Tunicatimonas pelagia: one gene and its partners. The protein of the gene in region 2 interacts with the protein of the main gene of each other region in a pairwise test. Links are inferred from orthologs where the notes say so. Each region holds a gene or a part of one and is shown on either strand. Other genes may lie near its edges.

Region 1 (6,163 bases), 490 kb from region 2 along the record:
CAATTGATAATCAGTACTTTATAGTGGCCACAGTAGACGAAACTATTGCTGGCTTTGGTTCGCTAGACCAAAACGGCTACCTAGATTTTCTCTATGTACATAAAGATTATCAGCGCCAAGGTATTGCCTATCTACTTTACGGTGCATTGGAGCAAGAAGCAATTCGGGCTGGATACCCTCAAATTACCACAGATGCTAGTAAAACGATCCAGAACTTTTTTGTCCGCCAAGGATTTAGTTTGGTAAGGGAAAACCAAAAGCAGATAAAAGGAGTAGAACTGATCAATTATCGGATGAGCAAAGATCTGATATAGTCTTCAACTGTTACTTTCACTCTTAAATAATAAGCCTCTTATTTCCAGTCACTCACGAAGGTAGATCAGCCGGATAAGTCAAATGGACTGAAGCATTTATTTAGAAACGGGTGGCATAAATGCACTACTCCGCGTATCTTTCGTGTTACTAGAACTGATAAATAAGCAAACGAACGTCTGCCGATGTACCTAATATTTGACACCGAAACCACCGGTCTGCCCCGCGACTATAATGCTCCCATCTCTGATCTGGACAACTGGCCCCGGTTAGTACAACTTTCTTGGCAATTGCATAATGCCGACGGTAGCTTACAGTCCGCACACGACTACATTGTAAAGCCCGAAGGGTTTACGATTCCCTTCAACTCTGAGAAAGTACACGGTATTTCTACCCAACGGGCGTTGGCGGAGGGGCATCCGTTGGCGGAAGTACTAACTAAATTCAATGAAGACCTTCAGCATACCCGGCAAACCATTGGTCACAATGTCGATTTTGATCTAAATGTGACCGGAGCCGAGTTTTTGCGAGCGCAGATAGAAACTACGCTGCTCAACATCGAAAAAGTAGATACTAAGGATGCTTCCACGGATTACTGTAAAATTCCCGGGGGGCGAGGCGGGAAATACAAGTGGCCTACTCTATCTGAGCTACACGAAAAACTGTTCGGTGTGCCATTCAGCGGAGCACATAATTCAGCCTTTGATGTAGACGCTACTGCCCGTTGCTTTTTCGGATTATTGAAAGAGCAGGTTATTGCTCCGTTTGATAGTACGCCGTTAACGGAAATTACCTACGAGCGACCTGATTTAGAAAAGGCATTGCGGGATATGCCGCAGAATGCTCCTCAGAAGTCTAAAGTAGCTGGGCCACCCCAGCGGAAGAAGGTCGATGTTAACAAAATTGAAACCGCTCCATTCAGCCACTTGCACGTTCATTCGCAGTACTCTATTCTGCAAAGTACGGCCAGTATCAAGCAGCTAGTCAGTGCGGCGAAGGAGCGCAATATGCCCGCCATTGCTGTTACCGACTTGGGTAATCTGTTTGGGGCGTTCAAAGCTGTAGCCGAAGGAAAAAAACAAGGTGTAAAGGTTATCATCGGTTGCGATGTCTATATGACAAAGGATCGGCATCAGAAGAAGTTTACCAAAGATTTTAAAGACCAGCGCTCCGTACAGCTATTATTAGCTAAAAATCAGAACGGTTATCAGAACCTGTCGAAACTTTGTTCGCTGGGCTACATTGAAGGTTACTACGGTGGTTTTCCTCGGGTAGATAAAGATCTGATTCAAGAATATGCCATAGACTTAATTGCTACTACCGGTGGCATCTCGGGTGAAATTCCCGATCTGATTCTCAATACCGGTGAGCACCAGGCGGAAGAAGCGTTTCGCTGGTGGCTAGAAGTATTCGGTAATGATTTTTATGTAGAGTTACAGCGACACGGCCTAGAGGAAGAAGACCGGGTGAACGAAGTGCTGCTCCGTATGGCTGATAAGTACGGCGTAAAAGTCATTGCGACCAATAACGTTTACTACGCTAATCAGAAAGAGGCTAATGCCCACGATACGCTGCTTTGCGTAAAAAATAACGAAGTACTCTCTACTCCCATCGGTCGGGGGCGGAATTTTCGCTTCGGGATGCCTAACCATGAGTTTTATCTCAAGACCGAAGAGGAGATGAAGCAACTCTTTGCCGATCGACCTGATGCCATTACCAACACTTTTGAGATAGCGGAGAAAGCCGAAGAGCTAACTTTACAGCGGGATATTCTACTGCCTAAGTTCGCGCTTCCCGACGGCTTTACCGACCAAAACGATTATTTGCGCCATCTTTCTTACGAAGGTGCAAAGCCTCGCTACGGCGAAATCACCCCCGAAATTCAGGATCGGCTTGACCATGAGTTGAAGATCATCAAAGACATGGGTTTTCCGGGGTACTTCCTGATTGTGCAGGATTTCATCAATGCTGCCCGAGATATGGGAGTATCAGTAGGCCCGGGTCGGGGTTCGGCAGCGGGTTCAGTAGTGGCTTACTGTACCGGAATTACCAATATTGATCCCATTGAGTACGATTTGCTCTTTGAGCGTTTCCTCAATCCTGAGCGGATCAGTATGCCCGATATTGATATTGATTTTGACGACGACGGTCGCCAGGAAGTAATTAATTATGTAATTGACAAATACGGGCGAAACCAAGTAGCCCAGATTGTAACCTTCGGTACAATGGCTCCCCGAATGTCAATTAAAGACGTATCTAGAGTAAGTGAGTTACCGCTGGTAGATGCGAACCGACTGGCGAAACTGGTGCCAGAGAAACCCGGAACCACCTTCGACCAAGCCCTCGCAGAAGTACCCGAATTGCAGCAAATCAAGCGAGGCTCCGACAAGCAAGCTGAAGTAATTAATTTAGCACATACGCTGGTAGGCTCAGTACGGAACACCGGAATTCATGCGGCTGGGGTTATCATCGCTCCTGATGATTTGCTCGAGTACATCCCGGTGAAAACAGATAAGGATTCTGACTTATTTGTTACTCAGTTCGACGGTTCAGTGGTAGAATCAGCCGGAATGCTGAAGATGGATTTCTTGGGTTTGAAAACCCTTACCATCATCAAAACCGCACTGCGAAAGATTAAAAAGAACCATGGTGTGGATATTGATATCGATGCCATTCCGCTGGATGATGAAAAAACATTCCAACTGTACCAGCGGGGTGATACCATCGGCACCTTCCAGTTTGAGTCGGACGGAATGAGACAGTGGCTCCGCAAACTCAAACCCACCGATATTGAAGACCTGATTGCCATGAACGCCTTGTACCGTCCGGGGCCGATGCAGTTCATCCCTAACTTTATTGATCGTAAGCACGGGAAGGAAAATATAGAGTACCCGCATGAGTTGCTTGAGCCTATTTTAAAAAATTCTTATGGCATTTGTTTATCGGGTGACACACGAATTTTTGATGCTGAAACAGGGGCTCCCCACCGATTAGACGAACTAAAGGATAGAGCAGGAAACTTTGTAGTGCAGGGAATTGATGCCCAAGGACAAGCCACTACAGCTCGGGTTACTCACTGGCTAGATAATGGTACTCATCCGGTATTTCGACTCACGCTACGCAACGGAGCCACGATAAAAGCTACAGCAAATCATCTTTTTTATACCGAGCAGGGATGGAAGCCATTAGAAGCACTAAATAGTGGTGATTATGTAGGTACTCCACCTCAATTATTTTCTCCAACCACCCCTTCTTCGTACAATCGCTGCCGCTTGCGAGTGTTGGCTTTCCTGACGGCTGATGGGAGCTTAGCAAGTGGCACTTCGGTAGACTTTGTTAATCATGATCCGCAACTTATTGAGGCGTACATTGAAGCACTACAGGCCTTTGACGATGTACAACCCGTAGTGGTGAAGCAGGTAAGAAACGTAAAGCGAGTTGGTATCAGAAGCAAAGTAAGTGGTCGGGCTACCACTAGCTTGCTGGCCTGGATGCGGGAGCTTGGGTTGAAAAGCTCGGCTGATCACAGAAAGTACCCTTGTGGAGTACGTAGCCACGAAAAAGCAGTGCCATCCTTTATTTATACAATGGCTGATGAAGACATTGCTTATTTCTTAGCTGGGTTGTGGGATTGTGACGGCTACGTAGGTAAGAAGCTTTGTCACTACAAAACTATTTCGTCGCAGTTGGCGCAAGATGTACAGACCCTTTTGCTACGTTTGGGCATTCCTTCAGTCATCTATGAGGCATCCTATAAGAATGATGTTTGTCCTGATCAGACTTCATACCAAGTTACCACCTACGAGCTAAACCGATTTTCTGGTGCTATTCAGCCATTTATGGTTTCTCACAAAGGGCATATATCTATTAAAGGAACTGCGTTTCGACATAACTCTGTTGAGCGGCAACCTTTTCTTCAAGAAATAAAGGAAACTACGGGCAAATCAGCTCGTGGTCTAATGAAAGCGTACGGTATTGATCGGCAACATTTTCAGCGTAAAGATCCTCGCATCAGTACAACTGTTGTAGAAGGGGTAGCTCAGCAAATTTCTCTGCCTGCTACTCAGCGGTTGCTACCGATCAACTGGCAGCAAATTGTATCAATAGAGGCTTGTGGTAGTGAAGCCGTCTACGATCTCACTGTAGACAAGATACATAATTTTGTAGCCAATAATATTATTGTCCACAACTGTGTTTACCAGGAGCAAATTATGCAGACCGCGCAAATTCTGGGCGGTTACTCTCTGGGTGGTGCGGATTTGTTGCGTCGGGCGATGGGTAAAAAGAAGATTGAGGAGATGAATAAACAGCGAGTCATCTTCGTAGAAGGAGCTAAGGAAAAACACGGGATTGATAAGAAAAAAGCGGAAGAGGTCTTTTCTATCATGGAGAAATTCGCTCAGTACGGATTCAACCGTTCGCATTCGGCAGCTTACTCAGTAGTGGCTTACCAAACTGGCTATTTAAAAGCGAATTATCCCGAAGAATACATGGCGGCGGTGCTTACCCACAATATGAGTAATTCCGATAAGGTAACGCTGTTTATGGACGAGTGCAAGCAGATGAAAATTAAGGTGCTCGGCCCGGATGTCAATGAAAGTGATTTTGACTTTGGAGTAAATAAGGAGCGGCAAATTCGCTTTGGGCTGGGAGCTATTAAGGGCGCCGGCGAAAGTGCGGTAGCTTCTATTATTGAAGAGCGAGATGAGCAAGGGACATACTCCGATATTTTTGAGTTTACTAAACGGGCTAACCTACGAGCAGTTAATAAAAAAACGCTGGAGTGCATGGCCATGGCCGGAGCCTTCGACTGTTTCCCTAATATGCACCGTCGGCAGTATCTGCACGCGTCCCCGGGCGATTCATCGTTATTAGAGAAAGCGGCCAAATACGCTCAAAACCTTCAGCAAGAAGAAGAAGCTGCTCAGGTTTCTTTGTTTGGCGGAGTGGGCGGTTTGGAAGTACCTAAACCTCGGGTAACCGACTGTGAACCTTACAGTGATCTGGAAAAGCTTAAACTCGAGAAGGAGGTTACTGGATTCTATATTTCGGGGCATCCGCTCGATCAGTTTAAGTTGGAAATAGAGAGCTTCTGCACCTGCACCTTGGATAAGGTAATGGGCTACCAAAATCGGGAAGTTTCGGTAGCCGGAATTATCACTAAAAGTGCTGAGCGTCAAACGAATAGCGGTAAACCCTTCGCCTTGGTCACCATAGAAGATTACCAAACCTCGGTCGATCTGGCCTTCTTCGGTGAGGATTATCTAAGCAACCGTCACCGCCTATCGCTAGGTGAGTTTGTGTATATGAAGGGGCGGGTAGAGGAGCGTTATAATAAACCCGGGGTATGGGAGCTTCGTCCCCAAACCGTTCAACTACTTACCGAAGTTCGGGAAAAGATGACCGGAGGCATTCAACTCAGTATTTCTGCCGAGCAACTCACCCAAAATCTGATTGAGCGCTTGGAGACACTATCGGCTGAGTACCGAGGAAACTGTCCGGTAAAAGTAACCGTACACGATGAACAGGAAAGCATGAGCGTAGAAATGCTGTCGCGCAAGTACCGCTGGCAACCCGACGGACAACTTTTCGGTGCCCTCGAACAGCTAGACGGAGTTTCGTATCAGCTTACCGGGGTGCGATGATGTGTAAATTAACGTCAGTTATTCAGGTTATCTAACGATAATGCAAAATCATGCTGCGTTTAGGATTCGGTTTCTATCATCAAAAGTAATAATTCTAGAATGTTGATCAGCGAAGGTGTAGGCTGATAGCGCAGCAAAGACATTGCATAAGTAGTTGATTGGTGCAGGTGCGGTTCCCCGCTGGAACGCGTATGTTCTAAATCAAT
Region 2 (2,994 bases):
TAGCTTTTTCCAGCAATCAGTTGGTCAATGGGTACCTCTTTCACTCCCATCAGAATATCGGCTGATTGTACGGAGTCTACCACTGGAATATTTGTTTGGCGGTATTCTTCATCAGGAAAACAGCGTAATGTGCTACTCTGGCAAAGTACTTCGGTACCAAATTTTTCTTGAACTTGTACAGCTTGATCGGGCGTTAGCGGAACCCGATGGTCTACCGGAACCTTATCTTCCCGGATTAATGCAATAGTTGGTTGAGCCATCTAAAAAAAGAAGTGTATAAAGTGCAATGATTTAGTAGGATTACAATTACGAAAGTACTGAAAAGTTCGTGGATGTGGGAAGCCCTTTTGTTTTTAGTCAGATAATAAGCGAGCTAACAAACCACAGAAGAACCAGTGATAGATTTGTTCCGAATAAATTTAACACATTGATTGCTAGATCCTTGTTTCTGTTTTTGGAATTTCATCACTTTTTTAAAGTACCCACTTCGTTTCAATCCGTTTGAAGAATTTATAAATTGCGTAGATGGAAAAATTCGTTGTTTCGGCCCGAAAATATCGCCCGACCGGTTTTGAACAAGTTGTCGGACAGGAGCATATCACTACTACCCTGCAAAATGCGATTGACCAGAATCATCTGGCGCAAGCCCTGCTGTTTTGCGGTCCGCGAGGAGTGGGAAAAACCACTTGTGCTCGTATTGTGGCTCGAAAAATCAACGGCTTCGACGAAGAATCTTCCACCAACGCCCTCAATATTTACGAACTGGATGCAGCTTCTAACAACTCAGTGGAAGACATTCGGAACCTGATTGACCAAGTGCGCTACCCACCTCAGCAAGGAAAATTTAAGGTGTACATTATTGATGAGGTACACATGCTATCGAATCAGGCATTTAATGCTTTTTTGAAAACGCTGGAGGAACCACCGCCTTACGCCATTTTTATTCTAGCAACTACCGAGAAGCACAAGGTTATTCCTACCATTCTGTCGCGCTGCCAGATTTACGATTTTAACCGGATTCAGATAGACAGTATGATGCGGCACTTGCAGAAGATTGCCGAGCGGGAAGGAATAGAGGCCGAAGAAGAAGCTTTAAACCTGATTGCTCAAAAGGCCGATGGTGCCTTGCGCGACGCGCTTTCTATTTTTGATCTGATTGTTACCTTTTCGGCTGATCGCCGGGTAACGTATCGGGAAACTATTCAGAATCTGCATGTGCTGGATTATGATTACTATTTTCAAATAGTAGACTTACTGCTAGAGCAGAAGTTACCTCAGGTGCTGCTAATCCTGGACGATATTCTCCGTCAGGGTTTTGATGGGCATAATTTCATAGTAGGCTTGAATGAGCACCTGCGTAATGTGTTGGTTTGCAAAGACTCAGCCACTTTACCGCTACTACAAGTATCAGACACGGTGCAAAATCGCTACCAGCAGCAGGCAGAGCAAGCTCCGCTCTCATTTTTACTTACGGCTATGAACTTGGCTGGACAGTGCGATTTGCAATATAAGAACAGCAAAAATCAGCGATTACACGTGGAGTTGTCGCTTATTAAAATGGCTTACATTGAGTCAGCAGTCCAGTTAGCCCAACAAAAACCGGCCCCGGCAGGTGATAAAAAAAAAGCAGCCACACCTCAGTCTGATGCCTCAGAAGTAAGCACATCCAATGACCAAAGTTCCGATCAGCCTCCAACATCAGGCGGAAGAGGAGCTACGCCCATGAGTCTCGGAGCAGCGCCTCGCTTACAGAGCACCATTCGAATTCCAAAATTAGGGCAGGCTCCGCCTCAACCATCATCCAACGGAAACGGTCACGCTACCAAAGCCGCTGAGGTAGCTGAATTAGACAATACTGTAGATACAGCAGTGTTAGAAGAAAAAACCGATCAGCCGGTTTCTCTAACTAAGCTAGAAGAAGTGTGGAAGGAGTTTATTGAGGAACGGCGAGCCGAAGGTAAAGAGATTGAATACGTACTACTTAACCAACCTATTAATCTGGAAGGCGATGGGGTGACTATTCCGCTCACATTTATTAGTCCCATTCAAGAAGATCAGTTTGATGGGGTGCGGGCTGAATTATTACAGCGTTTGCGCCGTCGCTTAGGTAATTCTCAGATCAACGTAAAGACCAAGGTGGTAAAAGAAGAGCGGGATCGTCGTCCTTACACTCCTTCGGAAAAACTCAACTATTTAAGTGAGAAACATCCGCTACTGCGAGAGCTTACCCAGCGCATGGGGCTTGACCCCGATTATTGAAGCCACTACAATTCATTGCTGATTACTTCTAAATCACTTTGGGTGAGTGGCTTAGTGATGTATTTTATCACTGCTTGGTTAGTAATAATTTTATCTACATCCCTTCGGTCTTCAGAACTAGACAAAATAATCACTTTGGGCTTTTGCTGAATCTCGGACGGTAGTGTTTCAAACTCATAAAGAAACATAAACCCATCCATAATCGGCATGTTAATATCCAAAAAAATCAGATCAGGGATTTCATCAGGTGACTGAGCATTTTCCTGGAGGTAGTCTAATGCTTGCTGTCCCGAGCTTTTCACTACAACGCGCTCAGCGAATGCAGTAAGTTCGATAACTCGTCGGCTGATAAAATTATCAGTATCGTTATCATCAATAAGCAACACCAAGTTAATCATTTACTAAGCCATTCTGTGATCTACCCACTATCATCCTAAATGTAAAGTTCAGTTGATATTTACCAAATAAAAAGCAGGATTCACTAAATACTAAATACACGTAAGGTTTTATTCTAAAATACAATCAAGTGGTGAACAGGGCGCTACTTATTGCTAAGGTTGAGCAACTCGCAATTGCTCACCTGCTTTAAGATTAAAGCTTTCCTTTTGGTTCCATTCCATTAGCTCTCGAATAGAAATACGGTACTGCTGAGCAATCTGATACATAGTTTCCCCGGTCTGTACTTCGTGATACTCTTTAACTGCGGTCGGTTCACTGCTTGAGGTCGGAAGAAGT
Region 3 (3,113 bases), 3.7 Mb from region 2 along the record:
GGAAAAGTTCCACTAGAGACTCCGGTATCCGATGTGATGAGCCAACCCGTTGTTACTGCCGGGCAACATCAGAGCGTAGCCGAGGTGCTCGTCCGCATGATGCAACACAATGTTCACCACATATGCATTACTGAAGATGGCACAACGGATAGCCCAGCCGTGGGAATGGTAACCAATCACGATTTGCTCCTACTTCAGGAAAATAATCCGGCCATTATTCAGCGAGAAGTGCATAAGGCGGAGAATATTGCTGCCCTTATCGACGTGCGCGAACGAGCCGAAATGATGGTACAGCAGCAGATTAAGCAGGGCGTAGCTATTCGTACGGTAGCTTCTCTTATTACGGTTATTAACGATACGCTTATTGCTAAGAGTGTGGCTTGGGCAGAAGTGGCTTTAGCCGAGGAGGGTTTTTCTAAGCCAAGAGCTTGTTTCTGTTGGCTCTCTCTGGGCAGTGAAGGCCGAGGAGAGCAGTTACTTCGCACCGACCAAGATAGTGCGCTGGTGTACGAAGATCCCTCAGGAGAAATGGCAGTAAGTACCTGTGCGTATTACCTGGAGTTAGCTAAGCGGGTAGTAAATACATTACAAGAATGTGGCTTTGCCCCTTGCCCAGCCGATATGATGGCGAGCAACCCCCGGTGGTGTATGTCATTGAGTGATTGGAAAAAGCAATTCGGTCACTGGATTCAAGTGCCTGACACTGAGGCTTTGCTGCACGCCGCTATCTTCTTTGACTTTCGGGCTACTGCCGGAGAGGTTACTTTAGCTAATAATCTTCGGGAGTTTATTTTTAGCCAAATGGAAACCCGATCACTATTTATGCATCATATGGCCAATAACGCGCTACTCAACCCACCCCCGCTGAGTTTCTTCCGAAAATTTATGGTAGAAAAGGGCGGAGAGCACAAAGATAGTTTCGATATTAAACGACGGGCGATGATGCCACTCATTGATGCTGCCCGAGTATTGGCTTACGAAGCCCAAGTACTCAATACCAGTAACACTCAACAACGCTTAGAACAAGTAGCAGCTACTGATGCGTCTCGCGCTACACTCTACCAAGAAGCGGTTAATGCTTACAACGAACTGATGCAACTTCGAGCGAGGGAAGGCTTTCGCCAACATGATTCAGGTCGTTACATTGACCCAGCAGCATTAAGCCACTTAGAACGCGAAATGCTTCGATCTATCTTTGGGATAATCCGAGATGTTCAACAAGTGCTACGTCATCATTTCCAGTTAGACTACTTTCGCCGATGAAGTGGTTCCGTCGTTCATCCCTCCCAGCTACTCCCCCACCCGACTTCATTGTCCAGTACCAACGAGCGAGTCGGGCTAAGCTCGATACTAAACAGTCTATTCGGGAAATCCGCTTTGTGGTATTTGATACCGAGACTACCGGACTTAACCCACAGAAAGATACTTGGCTATCATTAGGAGCAGTAATAGTACAGCAGCGAGCCATTTGGGTTGATCAAAGCCTGGAGTTTACCCTTCGGCACCAAGATGTAGATATTTCCGCACAAGTGGCGGTACACGGTATCACTCAGAATTTTCTGGCCGATGGTATTTCAGAAGTGGAAGTATTACAAAGATGGTTATTATTTATTGAGAACTCGGTTCTAGTAGCCCACCACGCTGCTTTCGACCAGCAGATTATCAATGAGGCACTCCGCCGTCATTTCGGTCAGTACAAAGTGCGACTCCGTAATACGGTACTAGATACCGCCCAACTGGCTCAACGCCTTGATCGCTTTAATACCATACCCGAAGCCCAAAACCCAGCTCACTACAGCCTGGATCACCTTTGTCAACGTTTTGATATTGCTCCTAATGATCGGCACACTGCCGCCGGCGATGCCTTACTCACCGCCCAACTTTTGTTAAAACTACTAGCGCAAGCCGAACAACGAGGTGTTCGTACCTATCGGCAACTACTGGGGTAATAGAAATTTTTCTTATAAACTCTCTCTCGTTACGATACGTATTTTATAGCGATGTTATTCCATTAATTGATAAGAATAGTTATGCAAAGACCTTCCACAAAGAATTTGGATGCTTTACCCAATCCGACTGAACTGCAACGAATATGCAAGTCAATATCAGCGATTGAAGCAATATTATGCCCTGAATGGGAGGACAGATATTTTTCTTATCAAAAGCAGTGGAGTGAAAAGGAAGAGTGTTGTGAAATAAGAAACGGTCAAGGAGATCAAATGCTCATTCTTTTTAGTCCCCAGGGAACGGTAATCAATGGATTTGCCCATGAGAGTTCTATGAATGGCTGGCAACAGCTTGAAACTGAGGAGAAGAAAAGCTTATTTCAAAGAATAATTGGCAGAAAAACACCGCCAAAGACTGAACGCATTCAACATATTTGGAGCGGGGTAACTAGTGGATTGCCCCAGGCATTTCAAGAATTTATATTTGGAGAACCCGTCCGAAGTATAGGAACCACTTTTTGTATTTGGGCGAGTCGTGATGATCGTGAATGGGCGATTGGAGATATTACCTTTCCCGAAGACGATTATTCTGATGGTTCCAAAGACCTGTTGGCATTACTAGATGGCGATCCAGTTACCTACCGGGATTGGGCAATAGAGTACTACGAATTAGACGAATTAGATTTAGAATCGCTTAAATCCATCTATAATCAACAGCCCATTACTGAGGGGGTAGTGAATGAGTTAAATCCCGATTTACAAGATATAGACAGACTTAAATCTGATCTAGAAGAAATCGGGGTTGCAAGTAAATTATAAACTAACGTTACGCAGTTATAAAAAGAAATCTCGCGAGCTTAGCTTCCGGTAGGCCGTAGATCAGTGATCAGGCAATTTTTGAGAGCATTCACCAGCAGTTCGGAGCCAATGAAGAGAGGCGTTCGCTCGTGCAGACAGTTGGGCTGCAAATCTAGTATCCGGCGTTTACCATCTGTGGCTTGTCCGCCTGCCTGCTCTACAATAAATGCCAGCGCATTGCACTCGTAGATGAGGCGAAGTTTACCGTCAGGGTTCGTACGGGTAGGTGGATACAGATAAACGCCCCCCTTCAACAGATTCCGGTGAAAGTCCGCAACTAGCGAACCAATATACCGTGATGACATTTCC

The links.
Region 1: the proteins of P0M28_RS12845 (region 2) and dnaE interact in binary tests that used the Escherichia coli proteins (3 or more experiments, as listed by UniProt). The link is inferred for Tunicatimonas pelagia from one-to-one orthologs.
Region 3: the proteins of P0M28_RS12845 (region 2) and P0M28_RS28875 interact in binary tests that used the Escherichia coli proteins (3 or more experiments, as listed by UniProt). The link is inferred for Tunicatimonas pelagia from one-to-one orthologs.

What each region holds. Positions count from the first base shown.
Region 1 is NZ_CP120683.1:3,522,600-3,528,762, forward strand. Bases 108-6,157 are described here. They hold dnaE (DNA polymerase III subunit alpha), read left to right. Parts: upstream 108-497; coding sequence 498-5,957; downstream 5,958-6,157. Other genes in these bases: P0M28_RS15080 (GNAT family N-acetyltransferase), read left to right, coding at 108-314. Outside these bases: more of P0M28_RS15080, read left to right, coding at 1-107. UniProt on the Escherichia coli protein: DNA polymerase III is a complex, multichain enzyme responsible for most of the replicative synthesis in bacteria. This DNA polymerase also exhibits 3' to 5' exonuclease activity. The alpha chain is the DNA polymerase catalytic subunit.
Region 2 is NZ_CP120683.1:3,029,842-3,032,835, reverse strand. Bases 12-2,892 are described here. They hold P0M28_RS12845 (DNA polymerase III subunit gamma/tau), read left to right. Parts: upstream 12-525; coding sequence 526-2,259; downstream 2,260-2,892. Other genes in these bases: P0M28_RS12835 (LysM peptidoglycan-binding domain-containing protein), read right to left, coding at 2,811-2,892; P0M28_RS12840 (response regulator), read right to left, coding at 2,265-2,657; P0M28_RS12850 (NAD(P)-dependent oxidoreductase), read right to left, coding at 12-260. Outside these bases: more of P0M28_RS12850, read right to left, coding at 1-11; more of P0M28_RS12835, read right to left, coding at 2,893-2,994. UniProt on the Escherichia coli protein: Part of the beta sliding clamp loading complex, which hydrolyzes ATP to load the beta clamp onto primed DNA to form the DNA replication pre-initiation complex.
Region 3 is NZ_CP120683.1:6,770,975-6,774,087, reverse strand. Bases 105-3,104 are described here. They hold P0M28_RS28875 (3'-5' exonuclease), read left to right. Parts: upstream 105-1,259; coding sequence 1,260-1,949; downstream 1,950-3,104. Other genes in these bases: fbp (class 1 fructose-bisphosphatase), read right to left, coding at 2,804-3,104; P0M28_RS28870 (hypothetical protein), read left to right, coding at 2,031-2,765; P0M28_RS28880 (DUF294 nucleotidyltransferase-like domain-containing protein), read left to right, coding at 105-1,263. Outside these bases: more of P0M28_RS28880, read left to right, coding at 1-104; more of fbp, read right to left, coding at 3,105-3,113. UniProt on the Escherichia coli protein: DNA polymerase III is a complex, multichain enzyme responsible for most of the replicative synthesis in bacteria. The epsilon subunit contain the editing function and is a proofreading 3'-5' exonuclease.